DNA from 2 places in the Bradyrhizobium sp. S3.3.6 genome. Region 1 is predicted to be linked to the other one. Evidence: predicted binding sites of a transcription regulator. Region 1 holds the regulator's gene; the other holds the start of a gene.
The links. The regulator LexA, encoded in region 1, represses DNA repair genes until DNA is damaged. The targets are predictions, from matches to a motif close to TGTTCNNNNTGTGTTCNG.

Region 1 (9,379 bases):
CGCGGTTGCGAAATCGCCATTTGCGAAACTGCCTTGGCCGGTCGCGGTCGCGCTGTCGCCGTGGGCGACGCTCTGGGCGCCCGTCGCGGTCGCGAAGGTGCCATTCGCAGCACTTTGAATCCCTGTTGCCGTTGCGTCAAAGCCATTCGCCTTGCTTAGACTACCGGTCGCGGTCGCGTCCACGCCGTTCGCGACGCTGCCTTGTCCCGTCGCCGTCGCGTTGGTCCCGTTTGCGTTGCTGGCTTGTCCCGTCGCCGTTGCATAGGTGCCGTTGGCGAGGCTGAACTGTCCAGTCGCGGTCGCGTTGGTTCCGTCTGCGCGGCTTTGCTCTCCGGTCGCGGTCGCGAGGGTTCCAACGGCGGCGCTGAAGGTACCCGTCGCCGTCGCCGAGGTCCCGTTCGCGACGCTGTTTTGTCCCGTCGCCGTCGCATAGGTGCCGTCCGCGAGGCTGGACGCTCCAGTCGCGGTCGCGTTGGTTCCGTTTGCGGTGCTGCCCGGTCCAGTCGCGGTCGCGAACGTGCCGTTCGCAATGCTGCCCGCACCATAGGCTGTCGCAAAGTTGCCGGTCGTGGTCGCGCCGCTGCCAACCGCTGTCGCGTTGCCGCTGGGCGCGTTGATCACGCCGCCGCCGGCGGCGTAGTCGGCAGAAAGAGCTGCCGAGGGATAAAGCGCCACTCCGGCGCCAAGCACGCCCACGCTGGTGAGCATGCTGCTTGCGAGCAAGCCGGCCTTGCGAGACAGGCTCTGGATGACCGGAATGATGGTCTTGCGACCTCGATGGATTGCCGAAATCGACACTTTCGCCCCCGTCCCCTGAATCGCAGGAATGATGTCCTTTCGGAAATGTTGCAAAGCCCGGACATGGAGGCATCTGACGTTTGTCGGATGCGTCGATGATTGCGTCGGGAATGCCAATGGGGTGCGGCTTTGCGGCAACATCGGCACGACTGCCGCTTTTCTGCTCTTGCTCGTTCCGTGACGCTGCGCTGAGATGCCTCATTGCATTTTGAGGCATTTGTCTTGGGTACGGACGATATTTCCAACGAATCCGTATTGGACCTCATCGGCGCCATCTACGAGGTTGCGCTCGACGGAAGCCGCTGGGAAAATGTGCTGACGCGCATCGACGACGCCATCGGCGGCCGTACCCTGTTCGGCGTCTTTGATCCCGCAAGCGGCCTCTCCAGCCTGCTGTCGCCACGCATCGACCCCGACCGCGTGCAAGAGCTACTCGGCTGGGCCCCGCGCAATCCCCTGTTGCCGCTTGGCATCGGCCGGACGCCCGGCGAGGTCTTCACCATCGGCGACTTCATCACACGCGATGAGTTCACCCGCAGCGATTTCTACAACGAATGGTGGCAGCCGGGCGGTTTCGACACCGAACCGTTGACGACGAATCTGCTGGTCGATCACAACGCCACAGGCATCCTGACCAGCCATCGGCCGTCCAATTTGTCTCCGTATGACGACAAGGCGCGGCGGCTGTTTGCAACGTTGGCGCAGCATCTCGTACGCGCCGTTGCGATCCAGCGGCGTACCCACCAGCTCGACATCGCCGGCCGCGCGGCGCTGGCGGGCCTCGACGGCCTCGATCAGGGTTTCATTCTCGCGGACGCCCAGGCCCGCCCGATCTTCGTCAATCGTCGCGCGCGCGAATGGCTCGACGCCGCCGACGGCATCGTGATCGACGCGGGCGCGCTGAGCGCCATCACCAGCGACGATGGCCGTTGTCTGCAAACGCTGGTCGGTTCGTGCAGCATCGATAATCCCGATCGCATCGGAGGCGAGATGAGCCTGCGGCGGCTTCCCGGCCGCATGCCGCTGCACGTGCAGGTAACGCCGGTCGGCAGCGATTGGGCGGAGAGCTCGGTGTCGCTCGCCTCCGGCTGGCGATCGAGTGCGATGGTGCTGATCACCGACCCCGAGCCGGACGCGAGATCAAGACTCGACGCCCTACGCGCGCGTTACGGCCTGACCCGTGCCGAAGCGGCCTTCGCGCTCGAGATCGTCAAGGGCGGCGGCCGCAAAGCCACGGCCGAACGGCTCGGCATCGCGGACGGAACCGCGCGCAGCCATCTGTCGAAGATCTTCGACAAGACCGGCGTGGGGCGACAGGCCGAGCTGGTGCGGCTGTTGCTCCAGAAATAGCTGCGTCCGCGCGTATGCGCATCCGTTTTGCCTCAACGGCCACAGTCGGCTAGAACGCTGGCCGCGACCTGATTGTCGCGTTGCCCAAGCAGGAGCTTTCAGCCGTGGCCCTCATGCCGGTTTCCGATGCGCTTGCCGCGGTGCTCGCCGGTGCGGAGCCGCTGGCTGAAGAGATGGTTGCGCTCGATGAGGCTTGGCACCGGGTGCTGGCGCGCGATCTCGCCGCACGGCGCACGCAGCCACCGCAGGCGATGTCGGCGATGGACGGCTATGCCGTCCGCGCGGCCGATGCAGCCAGGGTCGATGCGCAGCTCAATATCATCGGCGAGGTCGCTGCCGGCCGGCCGTTTGCAGGAACTGTCGGTGCCGGCGAAGCCGTCCGGATCTTCACCGGTGGCGTCGTTCCCGACGGCGCCGATGCGGTCGTGATCCAGGAGGACACCGTCGCCGACGGCAAGCGCATCGCGATCAAGGAAGCCGCCGTCGCCGGGCGGCACATCCGCCCGGCCGGCATCGACTTCCGCGAGGGTGACGTGCTCCTGCGCAAGGGCGCCCGGCTGACCGAGCGCGACCTCGCGCTTGCCGCCGGCATGAATCACCCGCAGTTGGCGGTCCGCCGCCGTCCGAAGGTCGCGATTCTCGCAACCGGCGACGAGCTGGTGATGCCGGGTACGACGCCCGGTCATGGCCAGATTGTCTATTCCAACGGCTATGCCCTGCATGCGCTCGCCCGCAGCGAGGGGGCCGACACCATCGACCTCGGGATTGCCGCCGACACGCTTGCCGCCACCACCGCCGGCATCCGCCGCGCCCGCGATTCCGGCGCCGACATCCTGATCACGACGGGCGGCGCCTCGGTCGGCGACCACGATCTGGTGCAGCAGGCGCTCCGCGACGAGGGCACCTCGATGGCGTTCTGGAAGATCGCGATGCGGCCGGGCAAGCCGATGATGAACGGGCAGCTCGGGGCGATGCGCGTAATCGGCCTGCCCGGCAATCCCGTGTCATCCTACGTTTGCGGCTTCCTGTTCATGGTGCCGCTGATTCGTGCGTTGTCGGGCCGTTCGATGGTTCATCACCGCCGCGAACGCGCCGTGCTCGGCCGCGACGTCGGCGCCAATGACCAGCGCGAGGACTATCTGCGCGCCCGCCTGGATGTGCGTGATGACGGCACGCTGATCGCCCTTCCCGTCAATCACCAGGACTCCTCGCTGCTTGCGAATCTCGCTGCGGCACAGGCACTTCTCGTGCGCGCACCGTTCGCACCGAGGGCCGAAGCGGGAGCGCCCTGCGAGGTGCTGCGACTGCCCGTCTGAGCGCATTGTTCGCATGCGTTCCGCGAACTTTGTCGCGTTCACGGTAAATTAAGCAGTTGCGGAACAAGTATCGAACATATAGTGTCCGTTCATGATTTGTTTCGAGCATGTAGCGGCTTATTGCTGACTTCAGCGTCTCGGAATCGAACGACATCAACCGGGGGATTTTGGTCGAGATGTTAACGCGCAAACAGTACGAGCTCCTGCGGTTCATCAGTGAACGTCTGAAGGAAAGCGGCGTGCCGCCCTCCTTCGACGAGATGAAGGACGCGCTCGATCTGCGCTCAAAATCAGGCATCCATCGCCTGATCACTGCGCTCGAGGAGCGCGGCTTCATCCGCCGCCTGCCCAACCGCGCCCGCGCCATCGAGGTGATCAAGCTGCCTGAGCTCCAGGCCGCCGCTGGCAGCCGCCGCGGCTTCACGCCGAGCGTCATCGAGGGCAATCTCGGCAAGGTGCGCCCGGCGTCGAGCCTGCCGGCCGACGAGGGTGAGCGTCCAGTCGCAGTGCCCGTGATGGGCCGGATCGCGGCCGGCACGCCGATCGAGGCTTTGCAAACCCGCAGCCACACCATCAGCGTCCCGCCCGACATGCTCGGCTCGGGCGAGCATTACGCGCTCGAAGTGCGCGGCGACTCCATGGTGGAGGCCGGCATTCTCGATGGCGACATGGCGCTGATCCAGCGCAACGAGAGCGCCGATACCGGCGACATCGTGGTCGCCCTGATCGACGACGAGGAAGCGACACTCAAGCGTTTCCGCCGTCGCGGCGCCTCGATCGCGCTCGAGCCGGCCAACGCGGCCTATGAGGTTCGCATCCTGCCGCCCAACCGGGTCAAGATCCAGGGCAAGCTGATCGGGCTGTACCGGAAGTACTGATCGCGTCGCTATCGGCGAGCGCAATCAACGATTGGAGCGGACGATTGTCCGCTCCGGCTGGGTAGTCTTTCTGGTTTTGCACAGATTATCCGGCCCCTTCTCCAGCGCTACATCCTCGGCACGCCGCAACGAAGCACGCATTGCTTCGCAGGGCCTTTGCCAGACCGAGGAGACCAACATGCGCAAGATCATTTTGAGCACCGTCACGATGACGCTGATCGCAGTATCAGCGTCGCAGGCCTTAGTGTCGCAAGCCTTGGGCTCGCAAGCCTTGGGGTCGCAAGCCTTGGGGTCGCAAGCCTTGGCTGCGCAGCCGCAGCACCACGCTCGCAAAGCACCGCGCGCAACGACCGAGCAATTCCGCAATGCCCGTAACGCCGTCGCGCAGCCGGCTTGGCAATATTCGGGCTGGTCAGCGCCAGCCGGCCGCTGAAGCAACGCGCTCACCGAATGCGCGGGAGCAGGCTTTGTTCCTCGTGCATTTGAAAAAGATAATGTGATCGCGCTCTGCTGATGCGAGCCGCAGATTTGCCCACAAACAAGCATAAGATGAGCTTCCACTCTGATAGGGGCCTGCGCCTCCGAGACAGAGGCGCGGGTGCTCTATCCTGATTGAGGAGCACCCGATGTGTGACTATAGCCTGCATGCCGTCGCGACGCGTCCCGCAGAAGTTGGCGAGACGATCGTCACGACAACGTTCCGCGGCACCTCGACGCGCGGCTTCGCCTCCGAAGCCGACATGTCCGTCGCGGTTTGCCTGCTGCCGGGAACGGAGCTCGCCTTCGCCGACAACGTCCGCTACGACAATCGCTGGATCTGGACGCGCACCATCAACTCGCGCGTCGGCAAGTTCGGCAAGGTCGATCCGCACATTCCCGACCGCCATCACGACGCGATCGAATTCCCCGACGGCAAATACGTGCTGGTGACGCAGCTGGTCGAAGGCCAGCGCGCAACCGTGCTGCAACTGCCCGTGACCCAGCCGCTCGGCGAGCGCGAGCACAAGCCGCAGGTCGCCGACAGCCGCTCCACGTCCCCGCGCCTGCCGATCGGCTAAGCCGTCGATCTCAGTCATCGGCCTGCAGGTCGGTGTCAGACGGCGTTGCGTCTTTGGAGCGCGGAGCTGCCGACCGCGGCATGAGGGTCTGTTCGAAATCTCCATCGCCGGCCGCCGCCGGCGACCAGGGGCGGTTTGCGCCCCTCGCCTTTACCGCCTGAATCGCAAAGCCGTCGCCACGCGGCGTCAGCGCCAGCGCGCCCTGACGCACGAGACGTGGCCGATCGACCACCATCGCACCACAATCCGGCGGCGCGGGCCTTGCCGTCACCACCAGTGCCGCGCGGCTGCAATCGTCTCCCAGCGCGTCAATGCGCAACGCCAGCGCAACGATGCGTCCGTCGGCAAGCGGCGTCACGCAGCCTGACTCGTCGCACGACACACCATCGGCAAGCGCGACGCTGCCGGGATCGCGAGAGTCGGCATCGGCCGCGAGCCACTCCTTGAGCAGAAAGCTGTCCTTGCTCGTCCTGATCAGGTGCAGCTGCCCGTCCCTGCCCCGCACGGCAACGCTCTGGCCGTCACCGGCGATAAGGATATCGGGTTGCCGGACCGACAGACCCCAGACGATTGCCGCCACGAGCACGAACGCGCCCGACCAGCGCAGCGGCGTGCGTAGCAGTCCCATCAGGACGAGGCCGAGGCTCGCCGCGATCAGCGGCGCAGTGCCGAAGGCACTGACGTGGCCGATCGCGCCGGGCAGCGCCGCGACCCATCGCGAGACCGCCACCATCCAGTCGATACCGATCCCCATCAACCACCAGAACACCCCGTCGAGCCCGAACGGTGCCGCGAGCAATCCCAACAGCCCGGCCGGCATCACCAGCGCCGAGACCACCGGCATCGCGCCGAGATTGGCAAGCACGCCATAGGGCGTGACGCGATGGAAATGGAAGGCGGCATAGGGCGTGGTCGCAAACCCCGCGATCATCGAGGCCATGAATAGCATCGCGATCTCGCGGCCGCCCCACAGCGCGATGCGCGCGGTTGTCGAGTGATCGGGCGAGGCAAACAGGTTCGGCATACCGATCTGCACCAGCGCCACCAGGCCGAGCGTTGCCGCAAAGGACATCTGGAAGCTCGGATGCACCAGCGCCTCAGGCGCGACCGCAAGCACGATCAGCGCTGCCACCGCCAGCGTGCGAAAGGTGATGGCGCGGCGGTCAACCATGACAGCGATCAGCACCACCGCGGTCATGAAGAACGACCTTTGGGTCGCAACCTCCGCGCCCGAGAGCAGCAGATGGAACGCGGACGCGACCAGCGCCGCGGCGGCCGACCATTTCTTGATTGCGAAGCCGACCGCCAGCCCGGGGATCAGCGCCAGCAGCGCGCGAACCGCGAAGAAGACGACGCCGGCGACGACAGCCATATGGTACCCGGAGATCGACAGAACATGGCCGAGGCCGGAGATGAACATCGCATCGTTGACGGGCGTGGTGATGGCATCGCGGCGGCCGGTCAAAAGCGCAGTCGCGATCGCGCGGTTGTCGCCGTCGAGCGTGGCGCGGATGCGCGCGTCGATCGCATCGCGCAGGCCCTGCATCACCGCCGCATAGCGCAGTTGCAGGCCGCCGGCATCGGGCGGCGCCACGGCCGTGATCGATCCCATCACGAAGCCGGAGGCGCCGATGCCCTGGAAGAACATGTCGCGCGAGAAATCGTAGCTGCCCGGCCGCAACGGCGCGAGCGGCGGCATCAGCCGCGCCTTCAGCTGCACGAAGCTGCCGACATCGGGCGCCGTCCCCTTGCGCACGGAGAGGCGGACGCGCTCCAGCTTCACGTCGCTGCGCTGCGCCTCCATCGCGGTGACGCGCAGCACGAAACGGTCGGTGCGTTCGCGGATGTCGCGGGTCTCGACGAAGCCCGACAGCGACACCGAATAAAGCGGCCTTGCGAGCACCGTGTGGGCGATGCGCGCCGTCTTCCAGGTTGCCATGGCAAAGCCGGCCGCGACCGCCGCGATCATGATCGCCGGCGCAAACCACCGGCTCCGGCGCAACAACACCGCCCCGAGCGCCAGCGCCACCGTCGTCGGGGCAACGACCCACAGCACCGGCTCATGATCGGCCGCGAAATAGAGCGCGATGCCGCAGCCGAAGGCGATCGGCACCCAGGGAAACAGTCGCCCGGCGCCGGCTTCGGCCTTGGCCCATTCGCGAAGCCGCGCGACGATCGCGGGCCAAACGTCAAAGCCCGCCGGCACAAAGCCGCCCGCCGATGCGGTCCGGCCGGTTGGCCAAGTCCCTGCAATCGGCGCGCCGGCGATACCCTGCGAGACCCGTTGCGGCCGACCCGGCTCCGCCATTCCTTAGCAACCCTGCGATACGCGACTGGCGCAGAGGCTACCGGAACGTGCAGCGGTGCGAATAGCGGTACGGATCAGGAACGAAGGGGCCGCAGCCCTACTTTTCCTCTTCCATCGTCACGGCGACATCCGCCTTGGCCGACAGCCGGACCTTGTTGCCCTCGACACCGGCGACGAGCCCCTTGTCGATGAAATGATGATGACCCTTGTGGCTGCCCTCGCCGCTGTCCTTCTTGGTCAGCTTGATGCGATTACCCTCGACCTTGTCGACGGTACCGATGTGGACGCCGTCGGCGCCGATGACTTCCATATGCTCTGCGATGTTCTGCATGGGAGATCCTCAATTGGGGACCCACACAACGCGCAGGGGACGCGTTCGTTGCCTCGCCGGAATGACGATGCCGTGTGCCCCGTCAGATCAACGGCGCGCGTGACGAGGCATGAAGCCGGCGCACCATTTCGCGACGATGGCGGAAACGATCGCGTCGGCTTCTCGGCTCATGCGTGTCTCAGCCTTTGGCGACTTCCTTCGCGAACGTGTCACGCAGGCCGATGGTGCGCGAAAACACCGGCTTGCCTGGCGTCGAGTCCCTGTCGCGCACGAAATAGCCCTGGCGCTCGAACTGCATCGGCTCGGTCGAATTGCTTTCCGCAACCGATGCCTCGATCCGGGCATCAGCGAGGATCTCCAGCGACTGCGGATTGAGGTCGGCCGCGAAATTCGAGGCGTCCGGGCTCGGATTGGCGAACAGCTGGTTGTAGATGCGAATCTCCGCCGGCACCGAACTCGCCGCCGGCAGCCAGTGCATGGTCGCCTTGACCTTGCGGCCATCGGGCGCATTGCCGCCCTTGGTCGCGGGATCGTAGGTGCAGCGCAGCTCCACCACTTCGCCGGCGTCGTTCTTGATCACGCCGGTGCACTTGACGAAATAGGCGTAGCGCAGCCGCACCTCGTTGCCCGGCGACAGGCGGAAGAATTTCTTGGGCGGATTCTCCATGAAGTCGTCCTGCTCAATATAGAGCTCGCGGCCGAACGTGATCTTGCGCGTGCCCGCGCTAGCGTCGTCGGGGTGGTTGATCGCCTCGAGCTCCTCGGTCTGCCCTTCCGGATAGTTCTCGATCACCACCTTGAGCGGCCGCAGCACGCCCATGCGCCGCTGCGACGTGCGATTCAGTTCCTCACGAATGCAGAACTCGAGCATGCCGACATCGACAACGCTGTTGGCCTTGGCCACGCCGATGCGCTTGACGAATTCGCGCAAAGCCGCCGGCGGCACGCCGCGGCGGCGCATCCCCGCCATGGTCGGCATGCGCGGATCGTCCCAGCCGGCGACATGACCGTCGCGGACGAGCTGGGTCAGCACACGCTTGGACAGCAGCGTGTAGGTCAAATTGAGCCGCGCCATTTCGTACTGGTGCGGCTTGGACGGCACCGGCAGCTTCTCGATGAACCAATCGTAAAGTGGCCGGTGGTCCTCGAACTCCAGCGTGCAGATCGAATGGGTGATGCCCTCGATCGCGTCCGACTGGCCGTGGGCATAGTCGTAGCTCGGATAGATGCTCCACTTGGTCCCGGTGCGCGGATGATGCGCATGCAGGATCCGATACAGCACCGGATCACGGAGATTGATGTTGCCCGAGGACATGTCGATCTTGGCCCGCAGCACGCGC
Region 2 (9,379 bases), on a different contig from region 1:
CCACCGGCGGCACAGGTTTTACCGGGCGCGACGTCACGCCGGAGGCGATCGAGCCGCTGCTCGAGAAGCGCATGGATGGTTTCTCGATCGCCTTTCACATGCTGAGCCACGCCAAGATCGGCGCGTCGACGATCCAGAGCCGCGCCACCGCGGGCGTTGCGGGCGCAACCTACATCTTCTGCCTGCCCGGCTCGCCCGGCGCCTGCCGCGACGGCTGGGACGGCATCCTCGCTGCTCAACTCGACTACCGCACGCGCCCCTGCAATTTCGTCGAGATCATGCCGCGGCTGGACGAGCACCTGCGCAGGCCAAAGGCGCAGGGCGCAACGGTGTGAGCGCGGACCACTTCCTTCTCCCCTTGTGGGAGAAGGTGCGCCGGATGAGGGGTTCTATCGGCAAGCATCAATGCTTGTGGAGAGATACCCCTCACCCGGGTGAGCCTGTGTCCGCCGGCGTCGCTGCCCTGGGCGCATTCATGCGCATCGCGCAGCTACAGATCCCGTTCCCAGGTCTCGCCGACCAGATCGGCACCGAAGCTATGGTGCTTCTCTGCTTTCACGAGCTTGAAGCCGGTGCTCTGATAGATGCTGCGTGCGGCGACCAGAATGCTTTGCGTCCACAGCGTCATCCGGCTGTAGCCCCGCTCGCGCGCGCCCTGGATGCATTGCTCCACAAGCGCACGGCCGACGCCGAGCCCACGGGCTTTCTTCTCCACCTGCAACAGGCGGAGCTTGGCGATCTCGTCCGTGGCCTTGACCAGAAAGATCGAGCCGACCGGCTCGCCATCGACTTCCGCGATCCAGCAATGCTCGCGCGCGGCGTCGTAATTCTTGATGAACTGAGCGCAGATCTCGGCGACCAGCGCCTCGTAGCTGATGTCCCAGTTGTAGTCCGCGGCATAAGCGGCGGCTTGCTTGGAGATGACCCAGCCCATGTCACCGACGCGGTGGCTGCGCAGCACGACGGAAGCGGGCTGGCTTTGACGTTGCTCCAGCACGGCCTGAATGGTCGCCATCGCCTGCGTTAGCCGCGTTGCATCGCCGGCCGAAAGCTGCGCCAGCATTGCGGCAACCTCGTTTTGCGAGCTCAGGTTCAGCTTGGCGAAGCTCTGGCGGCCCTTGGCGGTGAGGCAGAGCTGGTATTGCCGGCGATCTGCCGGCAGGGGCTTCCGCGTGATCAGCCCCTTTTCGTCAAAGCTCTGGACGATGCGGCTGAGGTAGCCGGCGTCAAGGCCGAGCTCGTTTCCGATCTCTTTTGCCGCGAGGTCGTCGCGATGCGCGAGCTCATAGAGCACGCGAGCCTCGCTGAGCGAGAACGGGCTATCTCCCAGGTGCTGGTCGAGCACGCCGAGCTTGCGGGTATAGAAGCGGTTGAAGGCGCGAACCGCTGCGGTCTGGTCGTCGGTACCGTTAATTGGCATGGGACACCTCAATAATTGCCATTGTCAAATAATTAATTGACTTTGGCAAGTATCGGGTGCCTCAAGCGACCATGACGATCCGGCTGCGCAACATTGTCCGGGAGGAGCGGCCGAGCCGCCGCAGTAGCCGCGCCTCGGACCGGCGGGCCTGGGGCGGATAGCCGCCGATCCGGTCGTAATGATCTCGCGCGATCAAAAGCCCCTGATCGCCGAGGGGGCCGACCACCTTGCGAGCGACGGACCACAGGACGTCGCGGAAGCCGGTATCGGCGTAAGGCGAACGGGCGTAGCGGAACACGGCCGCACGATCCCGGCCACTGGCCGCGACGGCCTGGATGAATTGGGTGGTCTCCTCGATCCAGCCGGTGTCCAGCACCGCGCCGGCAGGGAGGAACATCAGCCAGGGCGAACGGGCCTGGAGCGCGCCGGCGGCCAGTGCTGCGCCTTGCGAAGATCCCTCGCAGCCGACGAAGCGGCAGCCGGCGACGTCGGCAACGCGCTCGATGACGCCGTTGCTTGTGCCGTCGACCAGCAGGACTTCCTTGATGATGCCTGCCGCGGCACCGGGGACCAGCGCGGCCAGTGTTGCGACCGCGGTCTGCTCGACGCCTTCGGTCGGAATGATGACGCTCAGCATGATTGAGACTTCGATGTCCGCAATTCGGGAGAAGCGCAACGCGTTATGATGTTGTCATAAACATGCTGCGCTGCCGAGTGCAACTTTTCGCAAGCCGTTCGGCGTGCAATGGTAAACCGGCGTGCGCCCGTCCCGGCCGAATATGTCGTGCACGGGTGGTCAAATTGCCGAATGTTTCGGCGATTTTCGGTCTCGTGATCTTCAAACGAGGCTTTTCTCCGCCGATATCGTCCGGGAAACGGCGCTGTTCCCGTGCGGACGGGAAAAACGTGCAATCGCCATTGCGCAAAGCGAGATGTGTCCAATGAACGCCGATCAACTTCCCATTGGCGCGACGCCGCCATTGCCGAAGCCGGAGGCCGCGCCGACCTTGCGGATCCGCGCCGTGATGCTGGGCGAACGCATCAATCCGTCGGGGCTCGAGATCGGCACGCTGGTATCCTCGACGCCGGCTGCCTTCCGGGTCCATGGCGGCCTGGCCGTGATCTTCCGCTACGGCGTCGTGGTGCTGATCGGGCTGTTGCCATCGGAGGAGAAGGTCCTCATCGACAGTCTCAAGTCGCGCGTGACCGGCGAATTCAGCCCCTATGAGGAGGAGACCGCGCAGGCGCAGCTCTGTCACGACGAAAACGCCGAGGCGATCCAGCCCGGCGGGCCGATCTGCCTCTCGAAATTTTCCGACGAGCGGCTGCTGCTGATCGCGGACGCGCTCGCCAAGAGCACGTCGCTGGCGCGCGACGAGCGTCGCGTCGCTGCGGTCTTCGACGTCATCGAGCCTTTTGCACGCGAGCTCGCCGAGAAAGGCCGTACGTCGCGGCCGCGCAAGGGCATCCTGCAGCTCATCGGCAACGCGCTGCTGGTCCAGCAGCGCGTCGCCGGCCGCGTCGCGGTTGCCGAAAAACCCGATGCGCTCTGGGAAAAGCCGCAGCTCGACCGGCTCTATGCGCGTCTCGAAGACGAGTACGAGCTGAAGGAGCGTCTCGACACGCTCGAGCGCAAGCTCACGGTGGTCGCGGAGACCGCCGATGCGCTGACCGACATCATCGACACCCAGCGCTCGCTGCGACTCGAGATCGCGGTGGTGGTGCTGATCGTGATCGAGGTCGCAATCGGGTGTTTCCAGATCTATACCGGGGTTCATTGAGCTGAAAGCCGCAAGTTCAGCCCTCATCCTGAGGAGCCCGCAATAGGCGGGCGTCTCGAAGGATGATGAGGTCCGCGCTTCGCCAATTCATGGAGCTCAGCAAAGTCGCCGCGCATGAAAGCTTCCTTCTTGGCGCGACTCCATTTCTTGAGTTTGCGTTCGCATTCGATCGCGTCGGTCACCCTGTCGAACCATTGCGAGAAGACGAGGGTCACGGGTCTGCGCGACCTTGTGTAGCCGGCGAACGTGCCGGCGTTGTGCTGCGCAATCCGGAGCTCAAGCTCGGTTCGCGTCGTCCCGATGTAGTAGCTGCCATCGGCACATTTGAGAATGTAGAGGTATGCGCCTTCTGTCATCGTGCCCGCCCCATCCTTCGAGACGCGCGCAAGGGCGCGCTCCTCAGGATGAGGCTAACCGGCATGCGTGTTTTGGTGCAAGTGCCGAAAAGACTCTTGGCTATCGGACGACTGTCCATCGATTAAAACCTGTTGGTGCCACATACTCGACCTCATCCTGAGGAGCCCGCCAAGCGGGCGTCTCGAAGGATGGCCACAACCTCCCATGCTTTCTCAAGGGAGGCAGCCCCGCTGCAGCACCGCGGCGCAGTGCCGTGCGATCGTCAGTTCCTCGTTGGTCGGGATGACGAGCACATCCACGGCGCTGTCGTCGGCATTGATGCGCTCGCGCGCGGCATCATTCGCCGCGGCATCGATACGCACACCGAGCCAGGCGAGCCGCTCGCCAATGGCGCTGCGGATTTGCTTGGCGTGCTCGCCGATGCCGCCGGTGAAAACGAGGCACTCCAGTCCTTCAAGCGTGTTCGCCATCACCGTCACCTCCTGTGCCGCACGGAAGGCGAAGAGATCGACCGCCTCGCGCGCCGAAGCCTCGCCGCTCGCCAGCAGCGTCCGCATATCCGCGGAGATGCCGGAAACGCCGAGCAGGCCGGACTCGTGATAGAGCAGGTGCTGCAAATCCTCGACTGTCATCGTGTCGTGCTGCAACAGGTAGAGCAGCACGCCGGGATCGATGGTGCCGCAGCGCGTGCCCATGGCCAGGCCGTCGAGCGGCGTCAGCCCCATCGTGGTGTCGACGCTGCGGCCGTCGCGCAAGGCGCAGAGGCTCGCGCCATTGCCGAGATGGGCGATGACGGTGCGTCTGGCTGCAAGCTCGGGCGCGATCACGGCGAGTCGCCCCGCGACATATTCGAATGAGAGGCCGTGAAAGCCGTAGCGCCGGAGGCCCTGTGCCTCGTAGCGTCTCGGAATGGCGAAGCGGCTCGCTGGCGGCGTCAGGCCGTGATGGAAGGCGGTGTCGAAGCAGGCGATCTGCGTCAGTGCAGGACGGAACGCCCTGACGGCGCGGACCGGCGCCAGGCAACGGGGCTGATGCAGCGGCGCTAACGGTGTGAGTGCTTCCAGCTTCGCATAGACGTCGTCCGTCAGCGAGATCGGGCCGGAATAATCCGGACCGCCATGGACGATCCGGTGACCCACGGCGCGCAGGCGGCCTTGGCCAAAACGGTCCTCGATGAAGCCGAGCACATCGGCGAACAGATGGCCACCATCCGCGTCCGAGGTCTCCCTCTGCGTCTCGAACAGCGTCTCGCCCGATGGGCTCTTTGCCACCAGCCTGGGCTTGGCCTCGTGCTCGTCGAGCAGGCCCTTGCAGAGCATGGCGGGTTCGCTGCCCGAGATCTCGAACAGGCCGAACTTGATGCTCGACGAGCCTGCGTTGAGGACGAGGACCGCGTTGGAGGCCGCCATGATGTCAGCCCGACTTGCCCGGCCAGACCCAATCGCGGATCTCCGGCATGTCCTCGCCGTGCTCGCGCACGTAACGCGAATGCTCGATCAACTTGTCGCGGAACTGTTGCTTCACCTGCGCAGCCTTGGTCGCAAGTCCCGGCACACGCTCGATCGCCTCGATCGCGAGGTGGTAGCGGTCGAGCCCGTTGAGCACGACCATGTCGAACGGCGTCGTCGTGGTGCCTTCCTCGGCAAAACCGCGCACATGTAGGCCGTCATGGTTGGTGCGGTTATAGGTCAGCCGGTGGATCAGATAAGGATAGCCGTGATAGGCGAAGATGACAGGCTTGTCGTGCGTGAACAGGCTGTCGAAGTCGCGATCGGACAGCCCATGCGGATGCTGCTCTTTCGGTTGCAGCGTCATCAGGTCGACGACGTTGACGACACGGATCTTGATGTCCGGCAGCGCCTTGCGCAGGAGGTCGACGGCCGCGAGCGTCTCCAAGGTCGGCACGTCACCGGCGCAGGCCATCACCACATCGGGCTCGCCAACCGCGTACTCGTTGCCGGCCCACGTCCAGATGCCAATGCCGGCGTCGCAATGGTTAGCGGCATCCTGCATCGAGAGCCATTGCGGCGCCGGCTGCTTGCCGGCGACAATCACGTTGATGCGATTGTAAGTGCGCAGGCAGTGGTCGGCGATCCACAGCAGGGTGTTGGCGTCCGGCGGGAAATAGATGCGGACGATGTCGGCCTTCTTGTTGGCGACGAGGTCGACGAAGCCGGGATCCTGATGGCTGAAGCCGTTATGGTCCTGCCGCCAGACATGCGAGGTCAGAAGATAATTGAGCGAGGCGATCGGACGCCGCCACGGCAGATGCCGCGTCACCTTCAGCCATTTGGCGTGCTGGTTGAACATGGAATCCACGATATGGATGAAGGCCTCATAGCAGGAGAAGAAGCCGTGGCGTCCGGTGAGCAGGTAGCCCTCGAGCCAGCCTTGGCAGAGATGCTCGCTCAGCACCTCCATCACGCGGCCGTCCTGCGCGAGATGCACGTCGTAGGATTCGACCGGCTCCATCCAGACCCGTTCGGTGGCGTCGAACACGGCATCGAGACGGTTTGATGCGGTCTCGTCCGGACCCATGAGGCGGAAGTTGCGCTCTTGCGCGTTGAGGCGGATGACGTCGCGCAAAAACTTGCCAAGCTCACGCGTCGCTTCTCCCGTGACGCCGCCGGGCTGCGGCACGTCGACGCCAAAACTGCGGAAGTCCGGCAGCTTCAGCTCCTTCTTCAGCAGCCCGCCATTGGCGTGCGGATTGGCGCCCATGCGCCTGTTACCTTCGGGCGCCAGCGACTGAAGCTCGGGAATGAGCGCGCCGCTGGCGTCGAACAGCTTTTCCGGCTGGTAGCTGCGCATCCAGTCATCGAGAATCTTCAAATGCGCAGGGTTCTCGCGACAGCTAGCAACGGGCACCTGATGCGCACGCCAAAATCCTTCGACCTTCTTGCCGTCGACCTCCTTCGGGCCTGTCCAGCCCTTCGGGCTGCGCAGCACGATCGTCGGCCAGCGCGGCCGTTCGACGCTTGTGCGCCCGTTGCGCGCGTGCTGCTGGATAGAACGGATGCTGGCGAGCGCGACGTCGAGCGCATCCGCCATGGCCCGGTGCATCAGCTTGGGATCATCGCCCTCGACGAACAGCGGCTCGTGGCCGAATCCGCGGAAGAGATCGCGGATCTCGCTGTCGGGCATCCGGCCGAGCACGGTCGGGTTCGCGATCTTGTAGCCGTTGAGATGCAGGATCGGCAGCACCGCGCCGTCATGGGCGGGATTCAGGAACTTGTTGGAGTGCCAGGACGCGGCAAGCGGGCCGGTCTCGGCTTCGCCGTCGCCGACGACGCAGGCGACGATGAGGTCGGGGTTGTCGAATGCCGCGCCATAGGCGTGCACCAGCGCATAGCCGAGCTCGCCACCTTCGTGGATCGAGCCCGGCGTTTCCGGCGCGGCGTGGCTCGGAATGCCGCCGGGGAAGGAGAACTGCCTGAAAAGTTTTCGCAATCCGTCCGCATCGCGCGGGATGTCTGGATAGATCTCGCTGTAGCTGCCTTCCAGATAGGTGTTGGCGACCATGCCCGGGCCGCCATGACCGGGACCGCAGACATAGATCATGTCGAGGTCCTGCGCGCGGATGACGCGGTTGAGGTGGGCGTAGATGAAGTTCAGCCCCGGCGTCGTGCCCCAATGGCCGAGCAGGCGCGGCTTGATGTGCTCGGGCCGCAACGGCTCGCGAAGCAGCGGATTGTCGAGCAGATAAATCTGCCCGACCGAGAGGTAGTTCGCGGCGCGCCAGTAGCGATCGAGGAGATCGAGGTCGCTGCTCGCCGCGGCCGATTGTCGTTGATTTGTCATGTTCCTGCCGACTTTCACCCGGGACCGTCACCAACCGAGTTCCGGCAAGATCGATCCTTCAGCCGCATCAAGCGGGATCGAGGTCACGCGTTGTTGCGTGAGGCCAATAGTCAGCGCGCGAGGTTTGGGCAGCTCTACTGTGCATGGGGTTGTTTTCGCGTTTTTCATTTGTGTTCTTGATTTGTTCCTGTGGCGTGCTATCTTGGCTTCATGAGTCCAGCTTCTTCTTCTGCTCTCAAGCACCCGCCGGTCACGGCGCCCTCCGAGCCGGCGGGTGCGCCTTCTGATTTCCCCGAGCTTGGCGTCGCCATCGACCGCGTGCGGAGGCGAGGGCGGGGCGCACACTCCAACGCCAGCGGCCGCTACGAGGCCGAGGCACGCGTCGCCTTCGACGACGGCTGGCAGAGCCTGGAAGAGCTGCCGCCGTTCAAGACCACCGTCGGTGTCGACACCTCGCGCAAGGTGATTACCCGCAACGATTCCCCCGACATCGGCTTCGATCGGTCGATCAATCCCTACCGCGGCTGCGAGCATGGCTGCGTCTATTGCTTCGCGCGGCCGACGCATGCCTATCTCGGCCTGTCGCCGGGCCTCGACTTCGAGTCAAAGCTGTTCGTGAAGCCCGAGGCGCCGGCGCTGCTCGAGAAGGAGCTCGCGGCCGCCGGCTACGAGCCGCGGATGATCGCGATCGGCACCAACACCGATCCCTATCAGCCGATCGAGCGCGAGCGCAAAATCATGCGCGGCATTCTCGAGGTGCTGGAGCGCGCCGGCCATCCCGTCGGCATCGTCACCAAGTCGGCGCTGGTCACACGCGACATCGACATTCTCGCCCGCATGGCCAAGCGCAACCTCGCCAAGGTCGCGATATCGGTGACGTCACTGGACCCAAAACTCGCGCGCACCATGGAGCCGCGCGCCTCGACGCCGCCGAAGCGGCTTGAGGCGCTGAAGCAGCTCTCGGACGCCGGCATTCCGACCACGGTGATGGTCGCGCCCGTGATCCCCGCGCTGAACGATTCCGAGATCGAGCGCATTCTCGATGCCGCGGCGCACGCCGGCGTCAAGGAAGCCTCCTACGTGCTGCTGCGGCTGCCGCTCGAGGTCCGCGATCTCTTCCGCGAATGGCTGATGGCGAACTATCCGGACCGCTATCGCCACGTCTTCACGCTGATCCGCGACATGCGCGGCGGCCGCGACTACGACGCCAAATGGGGCGAGCGGATGAAGGGCACCGGCCCGATGGCCTGGACCATCGGCCGTCGCTTCGAGATCGCCTGCGACCGGCTCGGGCTGAACAAGCGCCGCGCGAAACTGACCACGGATCATTTTGCCCGGCCAAAGCAGAACGGCGAGCAGCTCAGCCTGTTCTGAGGCGCGGAGCAACAACCTGTCTGAATAACGGGAATTGTTGGGGTTCCCTGTTGCGCAGGCCGGATCGCTTGCGCACGATCCCGGCCATGATTCGGGACAAGTCCACCAAGACACCAGCCAAAGAGGCGTCAAAGAACGACGCTGCCAGGAATGCCGCGCCAGCGAAAGCGAGCTTCCGTCGTGAGCGCGCGCTGATCAAGCGCGGCATCTGGCCGGTGGCTGGCTGCGACGAGGCCGGTCGCGGGCCGCTCGCCGGCCCCGTGGTGGCGGCTGCGGTGATTCTCGACCCCGACCGCATTCCGCGCGGCATCGACGATTCCAAGCGGCTGACGGCGGAGGAGCGCGAGAAGCTTTTCGACAAGATCTGTGCCACCGCCCAGGTCTCGGTCGCGGTCGCCTCGCGCTTCCGCATCGACCGCGACAACATCCTGCGCGCCTCGCTCTGGGCGTTGAAGCGCGCGGTGATTGCGCTGCCGGAGACGCCGAAGCACGTCTTCGTCGACGGCCGCGACCGGCTCGATACCGCATGCGACTGCGAGGCGGTGATCGGCGGCGACGGCATCGTGCTGTCGATTGCGGCCGCCTCGATCGTCGCCAAGGTGACGCGCGACCGGCTGATGTGCGCGCTGGCGCAGGACTGCCCGGG

Region 2: a site for LexA is predicted at 7,531-7,548, ahead of ABID59_RS12425 (PA0069 family radical SAM protein). Genes of this name have one in related genera too.

The regions. Positions count from the first base shown of each region.
Region 1 covers NZ_JBEPOT010000002.1:767,801-777,179, forward strand. Annotated here, with positions in the region: gene ABID59_RS08300 (YadA-like family protein) at 1-798, opposite strand, end outside; gene ABID59_RS08305 (helix-turn-helix transcriptional regulator) at 1,021-2,148, shown strand; gene ABID59_RS08310 (molybdopterin molybdotransferase MoeA) at 2,253-3,464, shown strand; gene lexA (transcriptional repressor LexA) at 3,641-4,342, shown strand; gene ABID59_RS08320 (hypothetical protein) at 4,521-4,775, shown strand; gene ABID59_RS08325 (hypothetical protein) at 4,969-5,400, shown strand; gene ABID59_RS08330 (ComEC/Rec2 family competence protein) at 5,411-7,708, opposite strand; gene ABID59_RS08335 (DUF2171 domain-containing protein) at 7,806-8,039, opposite strand; gene ABID59_RS08340 (glutamine--tRNA ligase/YqeY domain fusion protein) at 8,218-9,379, opposite strand, start outside.
Region 2 covers NZ_JBEPOT010000003.1:749,897-759,275, reverse strand. Annotated here, with positions in the region: gene moaB (molybdenum cofactor biosynthesis protein B) at 1-335, shown strand, start outside; gene ABID59_RS12455 (bifunctional helix-turn-helix transcriptional regulator/GNAT family N-acetyltransferase) at 491-1,420, opposite strand; gene ABID59_RS12450 (glycosyltransferase family protein) at 1,482-2,057, opposite strand; gene ABID59_RS12445 (RMD1 family protein) at 2,362-3,201, shown strand; gene ABID59_RS12440 (GIY-YIG nuclease family protein) at 3,225-3,557, opposite strand; gene ABID59_RS12435 (acetate/propionate family kinase) at 3,771-4,967, opposite strand; gene ABID59_RS12430 (phosphoketolase family protein) at 4,972-7,359, opposite strand; gene ABID59_RS12425 (PA0069 family radical SAM protein) at 7,570-8,733, shown strand; gene rnhB (ribonuclease HII) at 8,820-9,379, shown strand, end outside.